DNA from 3 places in the Erwinia sp. genome. Region 3 is predicted to be linked to each of the others. Evidence: predicted binding sites of a transcription regulator. Region 3 holds the regulator's gene; each other region holds the start of a gene.
The links. The regulator PurR, encoded in region 3, represses purine synthesis genes. The targets are predictions, from matches to a motif close to CANGCAAACGTTTGCNTG.
Positions count from the first base shown of each region.

Region 1: a site for PurR is predicted at 6,804-6,821, ahead of purL (phosphoribosylformylglycinamidine synthase). Genes of this name have one in related genera too.
Region 2: a site for PurR is predicted at 1,015-1,032, ahead of purT (formate-dependent phosphoribosylglycinamide formyltransferase). Genes of this name have one in related genera too.

Region 1 is NZ_DALZCD010000099.1:1,708-10,614, reverse strand. Features, by position in the region: gene glrR (two-component system response regulator GlrR) at 1-113, opposite strand, end outside; gene qseG (two-component system QseEF-associated lipoprotein QseG) at 110-814, opposite strand; gene RTK32_RS09930 (HAMP domain-containing sensor histidine kinase) at 814-2,241, opposite strand; gene purL (phosphoribosylformylglycinamidine synthase) at 2,827-6,717, opposite strand; gene mltF (membrane-bound lytic murein transglycosylase MltF) at 6,985-8,442, shown strand; gene tadA (tRNA adenosine(34) deaminase TadA) at 8,743-8,907, opposite strand, start outside.
Region 2 is NZ_DALZCD010000168.1:4,360-8,861, forward strand. Features, by position in the region: partial or broken gene RTK32_RS13905 (recombinase family protein) at 1-49, opposite strand, end outside; partial or broken gene RTK32_RS13910 (DUF4158 domain-containing protein) at 45-314, shown strand; gene RTK32_RS13915 (YebG family protein) at 601-936, opposite strand; gene purT (formate-dependent phosphoribosylglycinamide formyltransferase) at 1,074-2,252, shown strand; gene RTK32_RS13925 (bifunctional 4-hydroxy-2-oxoglutarate aldolase/2-dehydro-3-deoxy-phosphogluconate aldolase) at 2,324-2,962, opposite strand; gene zwf (glucose-6-phosphate dehydrogenase) at 3,168-4,502, opposite strand, start outside.
Region 3 is NZ_DALZCD010000048.1:10,937-19,843, forward strand. Features, by position in the region: gene pykF (pyruvate kinase PykF) at 1-530, opposite strand, end outside; tRNA gene RTK32_RS05875 (tRNA-Val) at 1,399-1,475, opposite strand; gene RTK32_RS05880 (MATE family efflux transporter) at 1,617-2,990, opposite strand; gene RTK32_RS05885 (riboflavin synthase subunit alpha) at 3,086-3,745, shown strand; gene cfa (cyclopropane fatty acyl phospholipid synthase) at 3,914-5,062, opposite strand; gene punC (purine nucleoside transporter PunC) at 5,358-6,545, opposite strand; gene punR (DNA-binding transcriptional activator PunR) at 6,659-7,567, shown strand; gene purR (HTH-type transcriptional repressor PurR) at 7,597-8,622, opposite strand.

The DNA.
Region 1 (8,907 bases), on a different contig from region 3:
CCGCTTTCGGCGGTGGATACGCTAAATCCTTCGCTGCCCAGACGCATTCCCAGCAGCTTTAACAGGCCGGGATCGTCATCCACCAACAGCAGGTTTGCCGATTTTTTTATCATCGCTGCGCTCCTTTTTCCGCATCGTTTTTCTCGCTGTGACCGTCGCTGCCGTCAGGCGAACGGCGCGTGGAGAGCTGGCGTTCAATGTCCGTCAGCGTATCCAGCTTGCGGCGGGTCACTTTCAGCTCGCTATTAAGCGTGGCCTGCTGCTGTCGCAGCGCGTCCAGCTGGGCATCGCTGGTCTGCTGCAAATGATGATAGCGAGTACGCTCTTCCGAGAGCTGAAGCTGCGCCATTTGGTTATCACGCCAGAGCTGAAGCAGCGGGCGTACCGCAGCGGGATAGTCGCGGCTGAAGGCATCCAGCTGAAGCATATACTGACGCCGTTCGACGGGCGTGACGTTGCCGTTCGCCATCAGCACACCTGCTTTGAAAGCCCCTTGCCAGCTATCGCTGCTCTGCTGGCGTGCCTGAGCGCGCGCCTCAACGGCAGAAAGCCGCGCCGCGCAGTCTGTGGCCCGTAGCCAGTAGAGCGGATTGCTGGTTTTGCTCTCTTCCACATCCCAGATCCTGCCGCAGTCCACCAGCTGGTAGTCCACTATCTTCGCTTGCGGCTCTATAGGCGCGCTGTGCCCCACGATTTCAGTTCCGGGGGGATGGCTCGCGCAGGCGGCCAGCAGGCCAGCCAGCAGCGCGGCTGCTGTGTATTTGCCCAGCGGCTTAAACGATCCCGCAGCCGGAAAACAGAAAGGTAATCGCATTATTTGTTCTCGCCAATGGAGTTAAGTTCGATGCGAAAGCAGACGTCGGCCTCCTGGCTGGCAGTCAGCTGTAGATCGCCCAACAGGCGATGTACGCAGTCCTTGGCGATGCTCAGCCCCAACCCGCTGCCTTTTACCGCGCCCTTGCGCTGCTGGCTTCCCTGAAAGAAAGGCTCGAAGATCATTGCCCGCTCCGCCTCCGGTATCGGCGTGCCGCTGTTGGCGACCTCAATGATGACCTTGCGGCCCTGTGGCCAGCTGCGGATCCAGATGGTACCGGATTCATCGCCGTAGTGTATCGCATTCGAATAGAGATTATCGATCGCCCTGGTTAGCAGAGCTTCATCCGCCCGGCAGGCGGTCGCTTTCAAGGCAATGTCGGTCTGGATAAGACGCTTGCGGGCGGTAAGGTTATGGCTGCTGACAATGCGCTCAATCAGCGGTGCCAGCGCCACCGGCTTCAGCACCACCTGCGCTTCGGAAAGCTTGCGATTATAGTCCAGCAGCTGTTCGATGAGCCTTTGCAGATGGCGGCTGCTCTCATCGAGGATGGCCACTACTTCGCGCTGATCGGGCGTCAGCGGACCGGCCACTTCGTCTGCCAGTAAAGCCGTTCCTTCACGCATACTGGCTAACGGCGTTTTCAGTTCGTGAGAGATATGGCGCAAAAATTCATGTCGCTGCGATTCGAGCCAGGCCAGGCGTTCGCTGAGCCATAAAATACGCTGCCCCAGAGAGCGCAGCTCGCGCGGCCCCTTCAGCGCCAGATTGTGGCCCGCCGAGCGGCCTTCCCCAAGCCGGTTGATCATGCGTTCGACCGCTTTAACCGGCCCGATAATCATGCGCGTGAACAGCATCACCAGGCCCAGACTGAGCAGAAACAGGATCAGCGCCTGCCAGCCAAAATACTGGCCGCGTTCAGCAATTTCACGCTGAAGCTGTAGCCCCCGTGAAAAAACCGCCTCGCGCGTGGATTGCACCAGCTGACCGTTGACGGCGGAAAAACGTTCCAGATTATCGGAAGCCGTTTTAACGGGGTTGCTGTTATCACAGTCAATTTTTGCCAACCCGGCTAACAGCTGCTGCAACGACTGCGTCAGCCGATCATCGGGCACGGCGGCCGCCTGCTCTTCCAGCATTCGGGCATATTTAGTGCGTTGGGTTTGATAAAGGTTGGCCAGCATGGGATCGTCCAGCACGCAGTACTGGCGGTAGCTTCGTTCCAGTTCAAGCGCGGTGCGCGCCATCGCTTCGCTACGGCGTACGTCGGTAAGCGTATTGCGATTGATGTCCGCTGCCTGATTGCTCAGCGCAGAGAGGCTTTCCCACGCCTGCCAGGCCAGCACCAGCAGCGGCAGCAGGACCAGCAGAAAAGCCATCAGCACCAGCTGACGCAGCGAACGAGGGAACAGACGCCATTTTTTCACGGGAAGCTCTCCTGGTTTTAGTCAGCCCGATGCTAACGGACTGTACTGCAGGAGGAAAGCCTTAACGTAAAAACGGCAGGCTCACAGAGCCTGCCGTTTTTGGGATGCGCTGCCGGGGAGCCGACAGGGCGGAATAGGTGGTGCCTAACTCAACGTTGCGTCCTGAGTGTGATAGCGCTGAAGCGGTATCGGTCTCGCTGGACGGCAGGCACCGTATTGTGCGTCATTCGGAATGTTATGAAGCGCTTGACCGCTTGCGCAGGGCTGTTATAACCAGGTGAATGAGCCACTTCGCTTAATATAGCAAAATCCATGCCATATTTGAAATTAATTTTTAACCTACTATTTTACAAGGCTTTTTAAAAAGAGATCCGCAAGACGACGACCAAATGCTGCGCCTCCCCCCTGAAAACTGTCGCCTTTCAGGAACAGAGTCAGGGTAAACCCAATAATTACTTTATTATCAACAAATTAAATGTCGCCATTCAGAGACAGGTCATTTCACGACTGTCGCTGTTTTGCAACAGCGGCTAAATAAACAGATGAAAAAGGCAGCCGAAGCTGCCTTATAGATGGAAGCAACATTTAACCAAGCTGTTTGCGCGCGTTACGGAACATGCGCATCCACGGGCTGTCTTCGCCCCACTCCGCCGGATGCCAGGAGTTACTGACGGTACGGAAGACGCGTTCCGGATGCGGCATCATAATGGTGACGCGTCCGCTTTCATTGGTCACGGCCGTGATGCCGTTTGGCGAGCCGTTCGGGTTAGCCGGATAGTGTTCGGTCACCTTGCCGAAGTTGTCCACAAAACGCAGTGCCACCAGGCCTTTATGCTCCAGCGTGGCCAGATGGGCCTCGTCGCGCACTTCCACAAACCCTTCGCCATGCGAAACCGCAATCGGCATCTGCGACCCTGCCATACCGGCCAGCAGCAGCGACGGGCTGGCCGCCACTTCCACCAGGCTGAAACGGGCTTCAAAACGCTCTGACTGGTTACGCACAAAGCGCGGCCAGGCCTCGCTTCCGGGGATCAGTTCACGCAGGTTGGACATCATCTGGCAGCCGTTGCAGACGCCCAACGCCAGCGTTTGCGGACGGTGGAAAAAGGTTTCAAACTCGTCGCGCACGCGGTTGTTGAAAAGAATCGACTTGGCCCAGCCCTCGCCAGCGCCCAGTACGTCGCCATAGGAGAAGCCGCCACAGGCCACCAGCGTCTGGAAATCTGCCAGTCCGCGACGCCCCGCCAGCAGATCGCTCATATGCACATCGACCGCATCAAACCCGGCGCGATGGAAAGCTGCCGCCATCTCCACGTGCGAATTGACGCCCTGCTCACGCAATACAGCCAATTTCGGCCGCGCGCCCGTAACAATATAAGGCGCAGCGATATCTTCTTCCGGACGGAAGGTTAGCTTCACGTTCAGACCCGGATCGAGATCGTTTTTCTTCGCTTCATGCTCCTGATCGGCACACGCCGGATTGTCGCGCAGGCGCTGCATCTGCCAGGTGGTTTCCGCCCACCAGGTACGCAAGGTGGTACGGCTTTCGCTATAGATTGCCGACTCGCCGGAGGTAATAACAAAACGATCGCCAGACAGTGCACGTCCCAAACCGTGCACGCAATCTGCCAGCCCGTGAGCCGCAAAAACCTGCTCTACGTATTCGCGATCGGCTGCCGCGATTTGAATAACGGCGCCCAACTCTTCATTAAACAATGCGGCCAGCGCATCGCTCCCCAGCGCGGCGATATCCGCTTCAACGCCACAGTGACCGGCAAAAGCCATCTCAGCCAGCGTGACCAGCAGGCCGCCGTCGGAGCGGTCGTGATAGGCCAGCAGCTTCTCTTCAGCCACCAGCGTCTGCAGCGCATTGAAGAAGCCCGCCAGCTGCTGCGCGTCGCGCACATCGGCAGGCTTGTCGCCCAACTGACGATAAACCTGCGACAACGCCGTTGCGCCCAGGGCGTTAACACCCTGCCCCAGATCGATCAGCAGTAATGCATTATCGGGGTTAGCGGTTTGCAGCTGTGGCGTCACGGTGCGGCGGACATCCTCCACGCGGGCGAAGGCCGTAATTACCAGAGAAAGCGGCGACGTCATTTCACGCTGTTCGGCTCCCTGCTGCCAGCGGGTTTTCATCGACATAGAGTCTTTGCCAACCGGGATGGTGATGCCCAACGCCGGACAAAGCTCTTCTCCTACCGCTTTGACCGCCTCATAAAGCCCCGCGTCTTCGCCCGGATGGCCTGCCGCCGCCATCCAGTTAGCGGAAAGCTTGATGCGTTTTAATGAGCCAATCTGCGTGGCGGCAATATTGGTGATCGCCTCGCCTACCGCCAGGCGGCCGGAAGCAGCAAAATCCAACAGGGCTACCGGCGCGCGTTCGCCCAGCGCCATCGCTTCGCCGTAATAGCTGTCAAGGCTGGCGGTGGTTACGGCGCAGTCAGCCACCGGGATCTGCCACGGCCCCACCATCTGATCGCGCGCAACCATGCCGGTCACGGAGCGATCGCCGATGGTGATCAGAAACGTTTTTTCCGCGACGGCCGGTAAATGCAACACGCGATTGACGGCATCGGCAACGGTAATCGCCTCACGCGCCAGCGGCTCGCCTTTCGCTTTCAGCGTGACGGCTTCACGGGTCATTTTCGGCGTTTTGCCCAGCAGCACGTCCAGCGGCATATCGATCGGCTTGTTGTCGAAGTGGCTATCGCTCAGCGACAGATGCAGCTCTTCCGTAGCTTCGCCGATAACGGCATAAGGCGCGCGTTCACGCCGGCAGAGCGCATCGAACTGCGCCAGTTTTTCCGGCGAAACGGCCAGCACGTAACGCTCCTGAGACTCGTTACACCAGACTTCCAGCGGGCTCATGCCAGGCTCATCGCTGAGAATATCGCGCAGAGTAAACCGGCCTCCGCGGTTACCGTCGCTGACCAGCTCCGGCATGGCGTTAGAAAGGCCACCCGCGCCCACGTCGTGAATAAACAGGATCGGGTTTTCTGCACCCAGCTGCCAACAGCGGTCGATAACTTCCTGACAGCGACGCTCCATCTCCGGGTTATCACGCTGGACCGAGGCAAAGTCGAGATCCGCATCGGACTGGCCGGAAGCCATAGAGGATGCCGCGCCGCCGCCCAGGCCGATATTCATCGACGGGCCGCCCAGGACGATCAGCTTTGCGCCCACCGTAATATCGCCTTTCTGTACGTGATCGGCGCGAATGTTGCCGATACCACCCGCCAGCATAATCGGCTTATGGTAGCCGCGCAGCTCGACGCCATTGTGGCTGTTCACTTCTTCCTCATACGTTCGGAAGTAGCCGGTCAGTGCCGGACGTCCGAACTCATTATTAAATGCGGCGCCACCCAGCGGGCCGTCCGTCATGATATCCAGCGCGGTCACGATGCGATCGGGCTTGCCGAAGTCTTCTTCCCAGGGCTGTTCAAAACCGGGAATACGCAGGTTAGAAACCGAGAACCCCACCAGGCCCGCCTTTGGCTTCGCGCCGCGTCCGGTCGCGCCCTCATCGCGGATTTCGCCGCCGGAACCGGTGGCCGCACCGGGCCAGGGCGAAATCGCCGTTGGATGGTTATGGGTTTCCACCTTCATCAGGATGTGCGCGTCTTCCTGATGAAAATCGTACTGGCTTTCCGCGTCGGCATAGAAGCGGCCAACCTGCGAGCCTTCCATCACCGCCGCGTTATCTTTATAAGCGGACAGCACGTAATCCGGCGTTTTTTCAAAGGTATTTTTGATCATTTTGAACAGCGACTTTGGCTGCTGTTCGCCGTCAATGATCCAGTCGGCGTTAAAGATTTTATGACGACAGTGCTCTGAGTTCGCCTGAGCGAACATATATAACTCGATGTCGTTTGGGTTGCGCCCGAGCTTTTCAAAAGCCTGCTGCAGATAGTCGATTTCATCTTCTGCCAGCGCCAGGCCCAGCTTACGGTTAGCCTGCTCCAGCGCCACACGGCCTTCGCCCAATACATCCACGCTGGCCAGCGGTGCCGGTTCATGCTGAGCGAACAGCTGCTCTGCCTGTGACAAATCGCTGAGTACCACTTCCATCATGCGATCGTGTAGCAACGCGCCCAGTTGCGACCACTGCGCTTCGGTCAGCTGCGGCGCTTTAATATAAAACGCCAGCCCGCGCTCCAGCCGCGTGACCTGCGGCAGATCGCAGTTGTGGGCAATATCAGTGGCCTTAGAAGACCAGGGAGAAATCGTACCCGGACGAGGCGTGACCAGCAGCAGACGCCCTTCAGGCGTATGTTCGGCGAGCGAGGGACCATATTTCAGCAGGCGTTGTAAACGGGCTTTCTCCGCCTCGTCCAGCGGCGCGTTGACCTCGGCGAAATGGACGTACTCAGCGTAAATGTCACTCACCGGCAGGTGAGCGTCCTGAAAGCGGGCCAGCAGTTTGGTAATACGAAATGCCGACAGAGCGGGTGAACCACGCAGAATTTCCATCATTAAAGATCTCTCGTCAGAGCGCCAGGCGACGCTTCTTGGGGCGCAACAGGGGAAAACGGGCGCCATTATAAAGAATCCCCTGCTGTTACGAAACCGTTTGCGCAGAATTAATCGGACAGGGAATTGGCTGAAAAGCGCACAATTCCGCACAAATCTGGTTGCGCCGCTGCAGGGAGTTGCGCAAAATGCCCCACGCTCAGGGACCATTAAAGACCACAAATACTGCCGTTACAGACAGAATCCTGAGAGAAATCGAGAGATAACCATTTGAAACGCCTGAAAATTAATTATCTGTTCATCGGGCTGGTGACGGTACTGCTCGCGCTTGCGCTGTGGCCGTCGATCCCGTGGCACAGCAGCGGGCTGGACCGGACAGAACAGATAAAAGCACGGGGAGTGTTGCGCGTCAGCACGCTCAATTCGCCCCTGACTTATTACACAGTCAATAAAGCGCCGGCCGGTATGGATTACGAGCTGGCGAAACGCTTTGCCGATTATCTGGGCGTCAGGCTGCAGGTTACGGTACGTCAGAACCTTAGCGAACTGTTTGACGACCTGGAAGAGGATAAAGCGGACGTGCTGGCAGCGGGCCTGATCTATAACAGCGATCGCCTGTCACGCTTTCGCACCGGCCCGACCTATTATTCCGTTTCCCAGCAGCTGGTGTATCGGATGGGCAAGCCGCGTCCACCGAATCTGGGCGCGCTGAAGGGCCGACTGACCGTCGCATCTGATTCCGCTTTTGCTTCGACGCTGCGCGATATCCGGCAGAATCAGTATCCCGATATGGATTGGGCGATCTCTACCGATCAAAGCCCGAATGCCCTGCTGGAAGCGGTAGCGGACGGCAAGCTGGATTATACGGTGGGTGATTCGGTATCGATCGCGCTGCTGCAGCGGATCCATCCGCAGCTGGCGGTCGCTTTCGACATCACGGATGAAGAACCGGTGACCTGGTACATGCCGCGCGATAACGACGACAGCCTGTATGCGGCGATGCTGGACTACTTTAACCAGATGGCGGAAGAAGGCGCGTTGGCAAGGCTGGATGAGAAATATCTGGGCCACGTCGGCACCTTCGATTATGTCGACACCCGCACTTTTCTGCGGGCCATCGACAGTATGCTGCCCGGCATCCGTCCGCTGTTTGAAAAATATGCCAGCGAGATTGACTGGCGGCTGCTGGCCGCTATTTCCTGGCAGGAGTCTCACTGGAACCCACAGGCCACCTCGCCTACCGGCGTACGCGGCATGATGATGCTGACCCGCAATACGGCGGACAGCGTTAACGTCAGCGACAGAACCGATCCGGAACAGAGTATTCGCGGCGGCAGCGAGTATCTGGTGAAAATGATGGAGAAGGTGCCGCAAACCATTCCGGAAGATGAACGCATCTGGTTTGCGCTGGCGGCTTATAATATGGGCTACGCGCATATGCTGGACGCACGCAGGCTGACGGAAAAGCAAAAGGGCAATCCGGACAGCTGGGCCGACGTTAAGCAGCGCCTGCCGATGCTGAGCCAGAAACGCTATTACAGCCAGACCACTTACGGTTACGCGCGCGGGCAGGAAGCCTACAACTATGTGGAGAACATCCGCATTTACCAGCTGAGCCTGGTAGGCTATTTACAGGATCAGGAAAGAAAGCTGGCGCAGCAGGCGGTGACAGAAGCGCAGCTGGGCAAAGGTTATCCGGCCGTAGAGCCGCTGGTGGCGCTGAACTGATTAAGAGCGCGGCGAGTCAGGGTAAATCAGAGTCGGATGTACCCCCCGTAAAACGGCTGCGCACTCGGTAAACGGCAAGCCAAAGACGGATACGGCAACGTTAAACCCGATGCGCGGCGAACCGAAAATGGAGTTACCACGGTATAACGGCTACGTGCGTGATACACAGCGAGCCGGAGAGGAAGACGGCAAACCACCGGAAAGTTGAAGCACCCGTAACGTTTATAGGTCTTTAAGCCATGCCCTTTTCTACAGGCAGAGTCTTTTCTGCAAAAGGGCGCTGTTATCCAGCGCCCTTTTTTATTCCCCTTTCAGCCGCTCCGCGCGTAGCCTGTCACGCAGTGCTTTTTTCTCCGCCCGGCGATGACGGAAGAAATCGCTCAGCATGGCCGCGCATTCTGCTGCCAGTACGCCCTGATCCACCCTGACCTGATGATTCATGCCCGCATGGCCTAAAATATCCAG
Region 2 (4,502 bases), on a different contig from region 3:
CGATGTAAATTCTGTCCGGAGAGACACCGAGTTTTATCAATGCTTCCTGTAGTCGTCAGGGGCCCCACGCTCGAATTTACTGCATCCTTCAGATCGCTTACTTTAAAGCCAAATACCTGTTTTCCCGCTTCGGATGGAGTGATGTTAAGAACGACAGCAACTTTATCCTGAGCCGTTATTTTCAGGGTGAGTCACTTACGGAGCGGCCTCTCACTAAGCACGAACGCTATACTCAGCGCGAAAAAATCTGCGTACTGTACGGTTACCGGTCATGGTCATCTGCACTGTCTTCACAATTCGAACAGCAGGCTATCGCCGGTGGCCTGGCAGCACATTTTGCTGAACGGACATGATACCTTGCAGTGCAGCAATGAAATCGTTGACCTGGATGCGTTGGTTACCGGGCTGAAACTGGGGTAACGGGAAGATAGTTCTGTTTAAGTATACCGGCTTAAGACTGAAAGCTGACGTTAATTCACCCAACCGGCGTTTGCTAAATGATAACAACGCCAACTTCAGGCTTATACGCCAGCCCAATAACCTCACTCTGCCCTCAGCGAGCGACAGGCGCATTCAGTACCGGCTGGCTCACTTTATCCTTCAGGCCGCTTTAATGCGCCCCGCTTTTGGCTTCTTTTCTTCCGCGGCATCGTCATCCGCTATCGCTGTGACCGCTGCGACGGGACGGGACGCTTCCGCATCCGGCATTTTGCTGGTACGCAGAATATGCTGCACGGCGTCTTTGTTTTCCGACAGGAACATGCCCAATGCCTCACGCTGAGTTTCGTCCATATCCAGCGGCGCAGCGCTCAGCCAGTCGCAGAACACTTCAGCCATATCCAGCATTTTGTCATAAGCGTCGGCTTCTTTCTTACTGGCGAAAGTCATCTTTTCCTCACCTTTTCTAACGACAACATATTTGATTTCAACAGCCATAGTGCCCACCTCGTTTAACTGTATTTTTATACAGTATATCAGGCCGGGATTTTTTCTCAAGCCCGGAAATCGGATGAAGACGCAATCGTTTTCGTTTATACTGCGCCCGCGTTTTTCCTCTAATCGGGTAGAGATTTATGACAACTCTTGGTACTGCGCTACGTCCTGCCGCAACTCGTGTCATGCTGTTGGGATCGGGCGAACTGGGCAAAGAAGTGGCGCTGGAATGTCAGCGTCTTGGTGTTGAAGTGATCGCAGTGGATCGCTATGCCGATGCGCCAGCGATGCATGTTGCCCATCGCAGTCACGTCATTAATATGTTGGATGGCGAGGCGCTGAAAGCCCTGGTAGCGCAGGAACGGCCGGATTATATCGTGCCTGAAATCGAAGCCATCGCTACCGATATGCTGGTTGAACTGGAAAAACAGGGCCAGCGCGTAGTCCCTACGGCGCGCGCTGCCCGCCTGACCATGCATCGTGAAGGCATTCGTCGCCTGGCCGCAGAAGAGCTGGCGCTGCCGACCTCTTCCTATCGCTTTGCCGATAGCGAGGCAGAGTTTAATCAGGCCGCACAGGAAATTGGCTTCCCCTGCATCGTGAAGCCCGTGATGAGCTCTTCCGGCAAGGGACAGAGCTTTATCCGCGAGGCTGCAGAACTGACTTCCGCCTGGGAATACGCGCAGCAGGGCGGGCGTGCCGGTGCAGGCCGGGTCATTGTAGAAGGCGTCGTAAAATTCGACTTTGAGATCACGCTCCTCACCGTCAGCGCTGCCGATGGCATACATTTTTGCGCGCCGATTGGCCATCGCCAGGAAGACGGCGACTACCGTGAATCCTGGCAGCCGCAGCAGATGAGCGAGCTGGCTCTCCAGCGCGCACAGCAAATTGCAGAAAAAGTGGTTACCGCTCTGGGCGGCTACGGGCTGTTTGGCGTGGAGCTGTTTGTTTGCGGCGATGAAGTGGTATTTAGCGAGGTTTCCCCACGCCCGCATGATACCGGTATGGTCACGCTGATTTCTCAGGACCTTTCGGAATTTGCGCTGCATGTACGGGCTTTTCTGGGGCTGCCCGTTGGCGGCATCCGGCAGTACGGCCCGGCGGCCTCGGCGGTGATCCTGCCAACGTTAAACAGCGACAACGTACAGTTTGCCAATCTGGATACGGTACTGGGCGCAGGCCTGCAGCTTCGCCTGTTTGGCAAGCCGGACGTTCAGGGTAAACGCCGAATGGGTGTTGCGCTGGCAACCGGTGACAGTATTGATGAGGCCGTAGAGCGCGCCATCGCCTGCGCCACGGGCGTAAAAGTCAGCGGCTGATATCTTTACCGCTTCGACAAAAAGGATGGCGCTGGCCATCCTTTTTTACGCTGGTTTTACCGGAAAACGCGTTAACGCGCGCCTGCCACCGCCTCTTTGGCCAGTTGCGTAATACGATCGTAATCCCCTGCTTCCAGCGCATCAGTCGGCACCAGCCACGACCCCCCGATACAAAGCACGCTTTTCAGGGCCAGATAATCACGATAGTTAGCCGGAGAGATGCCCCCGGTCGGGCAGAAGCGAACCTGTGGAAAAGGCCCGCTGATAGCCTGAAGCGCTTTTACGCCCCCATTGGCTTCCGCCGGGAAAAATTTAAATTCGCACAGGCCATGGTCCATTCCGGCCATCAGCTCAGACACGGTGCTGATGCCTGGAATGAGCGGAATGGGCCCTTCCATAGCAGCCTGAAGGAGCGGCGCGGTGATGCCAGGACTGATAACAAATTTTGCGCCCGCCTCGGTTACTTCCTGCAGCTGCTGCACGTTCAGTACCGTCCCGGCGCCGACGATCGCTTCAGGTACTTCTGCAATCATCGCTCTTATCGCGTCCATTGCGCAGGCCGTTCTCAGCGTCACTTCAAGCACTTTTACCCCACCCGCTACCAATGCTTTCGCCATCGGTACTGCATGTTCCAGCTTGTTGACTACGATGACCGGCACGACCGGGCCAGTAGTAAGGATTGTTTCAGCGCTTGTTTCCCAGTTACTCATCGTCCTGCTTCTCCTGTCAGGCCTGCCTGCTTCGGTAAGGCGTGCAAAAACGACGCGCGCGGCGCCTGAAAAGTGCTCGTCTTCTACCATACAGGATTATTAACCGGGTCGTCCATGTGCCTGTGTAATTTTTGAAACTACGGTTCACTTTTCTCTGTGACGGGGCCAGACGAAAAAAAACCCGCCGAAGCGGGTCAGGTCACTCTTATTCAAACTCGTTCCAGGAACGGCCGTCGCGGGTAATCATAGCGACGGAGGCAACCGGTCCCCAGGTGCCGGCCTGATAAGGTTTAGGCGCTTCGTTATCCGCAGCCCAGGCTTCCATAATGGAATCCACCCATTTCCAGGCCTCTTCCACTTCATCGCGACGCACAAACAGCGCCTGAATACCGCGCATCGTTTCCAGCAACAGACGCTCATAGGCATCGGCCAGGTGCGACTGATTAAAGGTTTCCGAGAAGCTCAGATCCAGCTTGGTGGTTTGCAGGTTGTGTTTATGATCCAGCCCTGGCACTTTATTCAGGATCTGGATATCCACCCCTTCATCCGGCTGCAGACGAATGGTCAGTTTGTTCTGCGGCAGTTCCTGCCAGGAATCTTTAAACAGGTTTAGCGCCGGGTTTTTAAAATAGACCACGACTTCAGAACACTTGGTTGGCAGACGCTTACCGGTGCGCAAATAGAACGGGACGCCAGCCCAACGCCAGTCGTCGATATCGACACGGATGGAGACGAAGGTTTCGGTATTGCTGGATTTGTTCGCATCTTCTTCTTCCAGATAGCCAGGGACTTTTTTACCCTGAACAAAGCCGGAAGTGTACTGCCCGCGCACGGTCTTATCGCGCACGTTAGTATGATCGATACGACGCAGCGAGCGCAGCACTTTCACTTTTTCATCACGAATACGGTCAGCGCTCAGATCGGCCGGTGGCGACATGGCAATCATCGTCAGAACCTGTAGCAGGTGGTTCTGGATCATGTCACGCATCTGGCCCGCTTTATCAAAGTAACCCCAGCGCCCTTCGATCCCCACCTCTTCCGCCACGGTAATCTGCACGTGGTCGATGGTGCGGTTATCCCAGTTAGCAGCAAACAGCGAGTTGGCAAAGCGCAGCGCCAGCAGGTTCAGTACCGTCTCTTTGCCCAGATAGTGGTCAATACGGAAAACCTGGTTTTCTTCAAAGTACTCCCCCACCTGATCGTTGATTTCACGCGAGGTTTCAAGGGAGGTACCCAACGGCTTCTCCATCACCACACGTGCAGGCTGCGCATTCAGTTTAGCCGTACCCAGCCCTTTACAGATGGCACCGAAGGTCCCCGGCGGCATGGCAAAATAGTTGATGGTTACGCGTTTTTTCTGGTCAAGCATTTTGCCCAGTCTGCTGAAGTGTGCCGCGTCGTTAACGTCCAGATTACAGAAGTCGAGTCGGTTGCTCAGCTTGTCCCAAAGCGCCTCGTCAACAGGCTCCTTCATAAAGGTTTCCAGCGCTTCACGAACGACTTTGGTGTAGGCCGCTTTATCCCATTCTGCACGGCCCAC
Region 3 (8,907 bases):
TCGCGCTTATCTTTTTCGGCCAGCGCTGGCAGCTGGATAGAAACGCCAGGCAGGTTAACGCCTTTGTTTTCACCCAGGTCGCCGTTGTTCAGCACCTTACAGATTACGTGGTGTTCGGTCACTTCCGTGACTTCCATACCGATCAGGCCATCGTCCACAAGGACGGTGTTGCCGATAGAGAGGTCGGAAGGAAAACCGGAGTAGGTTACCGCCACGCGCTCGCTGTTACCGATAACGGATTGATCGGTGGTGAAGGTAAAGGTCTGACCGGCCTTCAACGACACGTCCGCGCCGCCTTCCAGCTTCATGGTACGGATTTCTGGTCCTTTGGTGTCCAGCAGGATAGCGGCCTGCTTGCCGGTTTTGCTCATCACCGCGCGCAGGTTAGCGATACGCTTACCGTGCTCGTCGTAATCGCCGTGAGAGAAGTTCAGACGCATGACGTTCATGCCCGCGTCCAGCAGGTTGGTCAACATTTCTTCCGATTCGGTTTTTGGACCGATAGTACAAACAATCTTGGTCTTTTTCATGACGAGTCATCTGTTAAGTTAATGGATGAAATAAAGCGGAATCCCGGTGATTGATGGTGCGACCGCCCGAGCGGCGAACTGCGTACAGCTTAAGGATAGGTGACAGAAAAAAAGCGTGCAGAGGAAGTTTAAGCGCGGTTTCGGCGCTGGCGCAAAGTTTGTTTGCGCAACAAGCCATCGTTTTTGCTAAAGGGCCAACCATACGCTGAAACCATTCAAGTGAAACAACGTTTCGTATTATAGCTACTCAGCCCATTGAAAACCAATTAAAAAGTAATTTGGAATGCGGGAAAGCTTGCACCAGATCAGATTGTTGCGCAAAAAAAGCCCGCTGTAGGGAGCAGAAAACGCCTACGTACCGCCAGAGCCAAGGGAGGAAGGGAAGCCACTGCCGTACGGCAAACCGACCGGCGTACAGGGGAAAATGGGAGTAGAGAGGCGGCATCAAAGTCCAACCTCGCATCGGAATACGAAGAGAAATCGAAGTATGGAAGAGCATGGGAGGGCAGAAGAGAAATTGAACAAAAAAAGAAATCGAAGGAGAGAGGAAACCGAACGTGAGAAGAGCCTCGAAGGCCAGAGAAGAAACTGAACGCCAGAGATGCATCGGAGGAGGGAAGAAACCCAATGTTAGAAGAGTATCGAAGGACAGAGAAGAAACTGAACGTCAGAAGAAATCGGGTGACAAAAAAGAAATTAAAGCACAGAAGAAGCGGGGGAACAGGAGGAGAAGGAAGCCGAAGGACGGTGGACGAACAAAGGGAGGACCAGGGTAGCTTGCAGAACACAACGGGTAGAAATGCCTTGAAGCACAGCAAATAAATCGGCTTACAGGGAGTAACTGGAAAGGGACAGCAAGAAAATACGATGGTGCGTTCTAGAGGACTCGAACCTCCGACCCCCACCATGTCAAGGTGGTGCTCTAACCAACTGAGCTAAGAACGCATCGTGCTGTCTGAGTGACAGCGGGGACGAATATTAACGACAGCCCTGGCGGCTTGCAAGCAGAAATCACTATTTTCGATGCGACTGCTGCGCAACTGTGCGAAGCGCAGCATTTTTAAACATTCTGTCTGAATGAAGACGTTAGCGTGCCGCCCGCGCTAACAGCTGAGCCTCAGGCTGGCGCTGCAGCCGCAAAATACGCCAGACCATCATTATTGCGCTGGATGTCAGGCCAATAATAAAGCCGGTCCAGAAGCCCGCCGGGCCCATCGGCGCAACAACCCAGTCCGTCAGGGCAAGAATATAGCCGCTGGGCAGGCCAAGCACCCAGTAAGCAATAAAAGTGATAAAAAAGATGGCACGCGTGTCTTTATAGCCGCGCAAAATGCCGCTGCCGATGACCTGAACCGAATCAGAAAACTGATAAACTGCAGCGAGTAACATCAGCTGCGAGGCCAGCGCCACGACGGCCGGATTTTGGTTATAGAGCAGGGCGATATGTTCACGAAATACGACAGTAAACAGCGCCGTCAGCAGCGACAGCGACATCCCTACACCTTGCCCGGTCCAGGCCGCCACGCGAGCGCCCTCGGTCGATCCTTGCCCAAGCCGGAAACCGACGCGGATCGTGGTGGCGGCACCCAGAGAGAGCGGCAGGACAAACATCAGTGAACTGAAGTTCAGCGCTATCTGGTGGCCTGCCACCTGAACAATGCCCATGGGGGATACCAGCAGGGCGACGACGGCGAACAGCGTCACCTCAAAGAACAGCGCCAGTGCGACGGGTAGCCCAAGCGTAAAGAGACGATAAAGCGTTTTCCTGTCGGGCGGACTAAACCGTTCCGGCAGGTGGATATCGCGCATAGAGGCAGCACGTGCTACCCACATTTTCATCGCAATAAACATCACCCAGTAAACGGAAGCTGTCGCGACGCCACAGCCAACGCCGCCCAACGCCGGCATCCCCAAATGGCCATAGATAAAAACATAGTTAACCGGGATATTTACCAGTAGCCCCAGGAAACCCATCACCATGCCCGGCTTGGTTTTAGCAAGCCCTTCGCATTGATTACGGGCAGTCTGGAAGAACAGATAGCCCGGCGCCCCCCACAGCAGCGCATGCAGATAACCGACGGCCTTATCTGCCATCACGGGATCGATATTCTGCATGGATCGAATAACGTAGCCGGCGTTATAAAGCACAATCATAATCAGCAGAGAAGAGAAGGCGGCCAGCCAATAGCCCTGCCGCACCTGAAAGGCGATGCGATCGCGGCGGCCCGAGCCGTTATACTGCGCCACCACCGGCGTGAGCGAAAGCAGCAAGCCGTGCCCGAACAGAATCGCGGGCAGCCAAATCGATGTGCCGACCGCGACGGCAGCCATGTCCGTTGCGCTGACGTCGCCGGCCATTACCGTATCTACAAAGCCCATAGCGGTTTGCGCGACCTGCGCAAAAATTACCGGAATTGCCAGCGCCAGCAATTGCCGTGCCTCGGTCAGATACTTCTGCACGTATACACCTGTTTTTTTACCTGAAGGGAGAAAGACTATTTGGTATAGTTTTAAGATCTGATAAGAATAGCGAAAAATTCACCGAGGTCATAATTATGTTTACCGGTATTGTGCAGGGCACCGCAGAGGTGCTGGCTATTGAAGAGAAACCGAATTTTCGCACGCATATTGTTCGCCTGCCGGAAGAAATGCTGCCGGGTCTGGCGCTGGGTGCTTCCGTCTCGCACAATGGCTGCTGCCTGACGGTAACGGAGGTTGACGGCAACCGCGTCAGTTTTGATCTGGTAAAAGAGACCTTGCGTATTACTAACCTGGGCGATTTAAAGCCGGGCGATATAGTCAACGTAGAGCGCGCGGCAAAATTCAGCGATGAAATTGGCGGCCACTTAATGTCCGGTCATATTATGACTACCGCCGAAATCTGTAAAATTCTGACGTCTGAAAATAACCGTGAAATATGGTTTAAGCCACAGGATAGCGAGCAGATGAAATATATTCTGCATAAGGGCTATGTTGGCATTGACGGCATCAGCCTGACAATTGGCGAAGTGACCAAAAGCAAATTCTGTGTGCACCTGATCCCGGAAACACTGGCAAGAACCACGCTGGGCAGCAAGCGGCTGGGGGATAGAGTGAATATTGAAATCGATCCGCACACCCAGGCGATTGTCGAAACCGTCGAACGTGTGCTGGCACAGCGTGAGGCCACCCTGCTGGCAGCCGCCGCCGCAGAAATTCAGTCGGAAACAGAATGAAGCCGGGCCGCGAAGGGTGACAGGGTAATAAAGCAGAGCCACCAGGTGCTTTTCTTTACGGTGGCTCTGCAGCAGCCAGGCGCGCGCATATTGGACAGTTATGGCGAGTCCGTTCTCAAGCCTGCTTTGCGGGACGGGCTGATGAAGGGGCAGTGGCTACGGCCTGTTTTAATGCGGCACGCGTAATCCGCCCTCTTTACCGTGGGTAAACACCACTTGCCAAAGCTGGATGTCACGCGCGCGGAAAGCGCCTGCGCAGGCGTTGAGATAGTAGCTGAACATGCGCTTAAAGCGTTCGCCATAGTTGTCCGCCAGCTGCGGCCAGGCGGTTAAAAAACGCTGGTGCCAGGCCATCAGCGTCAAATCATAATCCGCCCCAAAATTATGCCAGTCTTCCATCACGAAATGCGGTTCCTGAGCCTCGGCAATATGCCGTACGGACGGCAGGCAGCCGTTGGGGAAGATATATTTATCGATCCAGGGATCGACATTATCGTCCGTTTTATTCGCGCCGATGGTATGCAGCAAAAAGATGCCGTCCGGTTTCAGGTTACGATCGACCACGTTAAAGTAGGTGGCGTAATTTTTTGGCCCGACGTGTTCGAACATTCCAACCGATACGATGCGATCGAACTGTTGGTCAAGATCGCGGTAGTCCTGAAGCAGAATGGTAACGTCCAGTCCTTCACAGCGTTGCTGCGCCAGCTTCTGCTGCTCGGCGGAAATAGTGACGCCCGATACTTTAACGCCGTAATACCGAGCCGCATAGGCCGCTAATCCACCCCAGCCGCAGCCAATATCCAGCAGCGACATGCCGGGCTCCAGCTGCAGCTTTTCGCAAATCATTTTTAATTTAGCTTGCTGAGCCTGCTCCAGCGTGTCCGCTTCTTTCCAATAGCCGCAGGAATACTGCATATAAGGATCGAGCATCAGCGTAAAAAGATCGTTGCCGAGGTCGTAGTGCTCCTTGCCGACAATCCAGGCACGCTTGCGCGATTGCAGATTAGTGAGGCGGGCGGCGGCAATGCGCAGCGTATCTTTAAAGTGATGGGGCAGTTGCTGATCCAGTTTGGCCAGCAGCACGCGATGAAAAAACATATCCAGCCGCTCGCACTCCCACCAGCCGTCCATGTAGCTTTCGCCCAGACCCAGCGATCCTTCCTGCATCACGCGCTTAAAAAAGTCGGGCTGGGTTACCTGAATATCCCAGGGGCGGGTGCCGTTGATTTCAACATCGGCCTGGCGCAACATTTCCTGGGTGATTCGATACCACTGATTCTCCTCCAGGCTCACTTCTTCTATACACGATGAACTCATAGCTTCTCCATCACCCTTCGTGATTGAAACCTGAGAAAAAGAGTAGTCAATTTCTACAGGGTTTGAGAACACGCACGCTTGACCGCGCGCCTGATATCCGGCGTTACAGAGGATTGAACTGAAACCTACAGAGTGGGAGGATGTTTGCCACAAAAGAGAACACCCGGACAACCCTGTCAGGACTCAAAAGTGATGCAAAGTTGTTATTATTTATTGCCTGAAAATGAGTATATGCTCACCTCAGGCAATATTCAACGCCTTATCGTTAGGACGCTAACTAAATAGATTCAGGCAGTTAACGACGGCTTTGCGCGTGGGTCAGGGGAGCGTTGGCGACCTTCGCCCGTTGCAAAACGTAGCCAATAAGCGTCAGGAAAATCGTACTAAGCATCACCAGCGACGTGGTGGCGAGAGGGTTGGCGATAAAGCCGGAAACAATCATGCTGGCCACAAAGCAGAGGCCAAGCTGCAGCATATTTTGCAGAGCGGCCGCTTTACCGCTGGCCTGCGGAAAAGGCAGCAGCGCGTTTGACACCACAATAGGGTAGATAGCCCCGTTGGCCAGCGCCATCCCACAAAACGGCAACAGCAGTGCCCACGTTGAAGGCGTCTCTACCTGTGCAGCAATGAAAAAAGCCCCCACGCTGAGCGCATACAGCGCCAGCAGCCACGGCAGCAGCGAAGCGCCTTCGGTTTGCTTCAGCAGTGAACGGCAGCCGTAACCCCCTGCGAGAAAGGCCAGCGTCTGCGGCACATAGCTAAGGCCAATATCACCCGGGGACATGCCCAGTTCCGCCAGAATGAACGGCGAACCGGTCAGCCAGGCGAAAAAGCTGGCGGAGCAGGCCGCATAAATCAGCACGTTACCGCTCCAGACAGGCGACTTCAGCAGGGTAAAGAAACCAACTTTCGCTTCTTGCTGATGAGCTTTAGGGGCAGGCGCCGGAAGAAACAGCGTGGCGATCAGCAGGATCACGGCCAGCAGCAGCAGCGCGACAAAAATTGACCGCCAGGCAAAGTGATTCAGCAACCATGCACCCAGCAGCGGGGCCAGTGCTGGCGACAGCGCCACCAGCGGCATAATCGTGGCAAACACGCGGTTAGCCTGCGCGCCGGAATAGCGATCGATCACTAGCGCCTGCCAGCTGACAGCGGCGGCACAAATGCCCACCGCCTGCAAAAAGCGCAGCGTCAGCAGCATGGTCGTAGATTCCGCCCACCACATGGCTCCACAGCTGACGGCGAACAGCCCCAGCCCCATTAACAGCACCGGTTTGCGGCCGATGCGATCGGAAAGAGGGCCCCAGAACAGCTGCGCGCTGGCAAAACCTGCCAGGAACACACTCAAACTGGCGCCGATCACGCCCGCTTCGGTTTGCAAATCCTGCTGCATGGCGGTAAAGGCTGGCAGATACATATCGGTGGCAAGAAAACCCGCAACGCTAAGCAGCGCGAGGTAAAGTAAAAATCCTTTCGAAGGCATGAGAGTTCGCTCTTTTTATCAGGTGAATAGCGGACGGCAGTGTAAAAGAGTGCAGTAGCGGTTGTGAAACGCTAATATTTGCGTCTTGCGTTCAAAAAATTTGCAGGCAGATTATGTGGTCAGAACACTCACTTGAGGTGATTGATGCGGTGGCCAGAACGGGCAGCTTTACTGCCGCCGCCGTGGAGCTGCATCGCGTCCCCTCCGCCATTAGTTATACCGTGCGTCAGCTGGAAGAGTGGCTGGCGGTGCCGCTATTCGAGCGGCGCCACCGGGACGTCGTGCTGACGGCAGCAGGCGAGCTGTTTATTCAGGAAGGACGGAGTGTTATCAAAAAAATGCTTGCCACGCGCCGTCAGTGCCAGCAGGTCGCCAACGGCTGGCGCGGCCAGCTGAATATCGCTGTCGACCGCATCGTTAAAACGGCGAGGACGCGCCAGCTGGTGGTGGATTTTTACCGGCACTTTCCGGATATGGAGCTGCATCTCTCGCCCGAGGTGTTTAACGGCGTATGGGACGCTCTGGCCGATGGTCGGGTAGATGTGGCGATAGGCGCAACGCAGGCCATCCCGGTCGGTGGACGTTTCGCTTTCCGCAACATGGGCATGCTGAACTGGCGCTGCGTGGTCAGGGCCGATCATCCGCTTGCGCAACACAGGGAAAAGGTCAGCGAGGAGGCCATCCGCGAATGGCCTTCGCTGGTGCTGGAAGACACCTCGCGTGCGCTGCCGAAAAGAACCACCTGGACTCTGGATAATCAGCGGCGACTGGTTGCGCCGGACTGGGAGAGCGCGTTTGATTGCCTGCTGGCCGGGCTGTGCGTGGGGATGGTGCCGGGGCATCTTGCGCAACCGCTGCTACAAAATGGGTCGCTGTGTGAACTAAAGTTGGATCCGCCTTTTCCGGACAGCCCCTGTTGCGTCAGCTGGTCTGAACAACAGGCATCACCCGCACTGCTCTGGCTACTGGATTATTTAGGTGAGACAGAAACGCTGAACAGCGAATGGCTGCGGGAGGGGTAAAAGCGGGCGGCTGGCTGCCGCCCGCAAGCTTAACGACGATAGTCGAGGAAGGGGCCGTCCGCTACGGAACGGCGCTCAATCAGCGTCGGATGCACTTCAATCGTCTGCGGCTCCTCGCGTTTGCTGGTAATGCGATCGAGCAGCATATTGAACGCTGTGGCACCCAGGCGCTCTTTTGGCTGGTGGACGGTCGTCAGCGCAGGCGTAAAATAGCGCGAGTTGCGCACGTTATCATACCCGATCACTGAAATATCCTGCGGCACGCGCAGGCCCATTTCATCCGCTGCGCAAATAGCGCCCATCGCCATTACATCACCGCCACAGAACACCGCGGTAGGACGCTGTTTTTGTGCCAGCAGCTGCTGCATAGCGCGATAGCCTGACTCCGGCTCGAAATCGCCCTGAACCAGCCACTCTTCGCGCAGCGTGATCCCCGCTTCCGTCAGCGCCTTCAGGAACCCGGCATGACGGCCGCCGCCGGTATTGCGCTCCATATGGCCCGGGATCACACCAATATCACGATGACCGCGATCGATAAGATAGCGTCCCGCCAGATAACCGCCTTCAAAAGCGTTATCGAGAATGGTGTCGGTAAAATCGCCGCGCGACTCGCCCCAGTCCATAACGACCATGGGGATGTTACGGTGGTCTTCCAACATTTTGATCAGCTCATCCGGGTATTCGGCGCACATAACCAGCAGACCGTCGACACGCTTTTGCGCCATCATCGACAGATAGGCCTGCTGCTTTTGCAGCTCGTTATGCGCGTTGCCCAAAATCAGCGTATAGCCTTTGGCAAAACAGCTGTGTTCAACCGCCTCAATAATTTCGGCGAAATAGGGCGCTTCGCTGGACGTCGCGAGCAGGCCAATGGTTTTGGTATTATTGACCTTCAGGCTGCGGGCCACGGCGCTGGGCGAATAATGCAGCGCTTTGATCGCTGCCCAGACGGCTTCCCGCGTCTCTTCGGCGACGAAGCGGGTTTTATTAATGACGTGGGACACCGTAGTGGTGGAAACACCGGCGCGTTTGGCCACATCTTTTATAGTTGCCATGGAAAAAGACTCCTGCGCTGTTCAGTAAGTGACTGAAAAGCGGTTTGTTAAACGATTGCCTGGAATGATGATAATCCTGGTATAAGTTGCGCATAATTTGTTGCGGAATGGTTACATCAGGAGGGAATCAGGGTAGCGGAACAGGCCTGAGAAGGACGTCATGCCGACGGAAGAGCCTGTTGCGCAACAAACCGTGGATTCTAACAAGTGCAGACGCAAAAAACGAGCCTTTTAAAGCAGCAGGCAAATATTTTGCGCAAATCTTTCAGGATAGCGGCCCGGCTC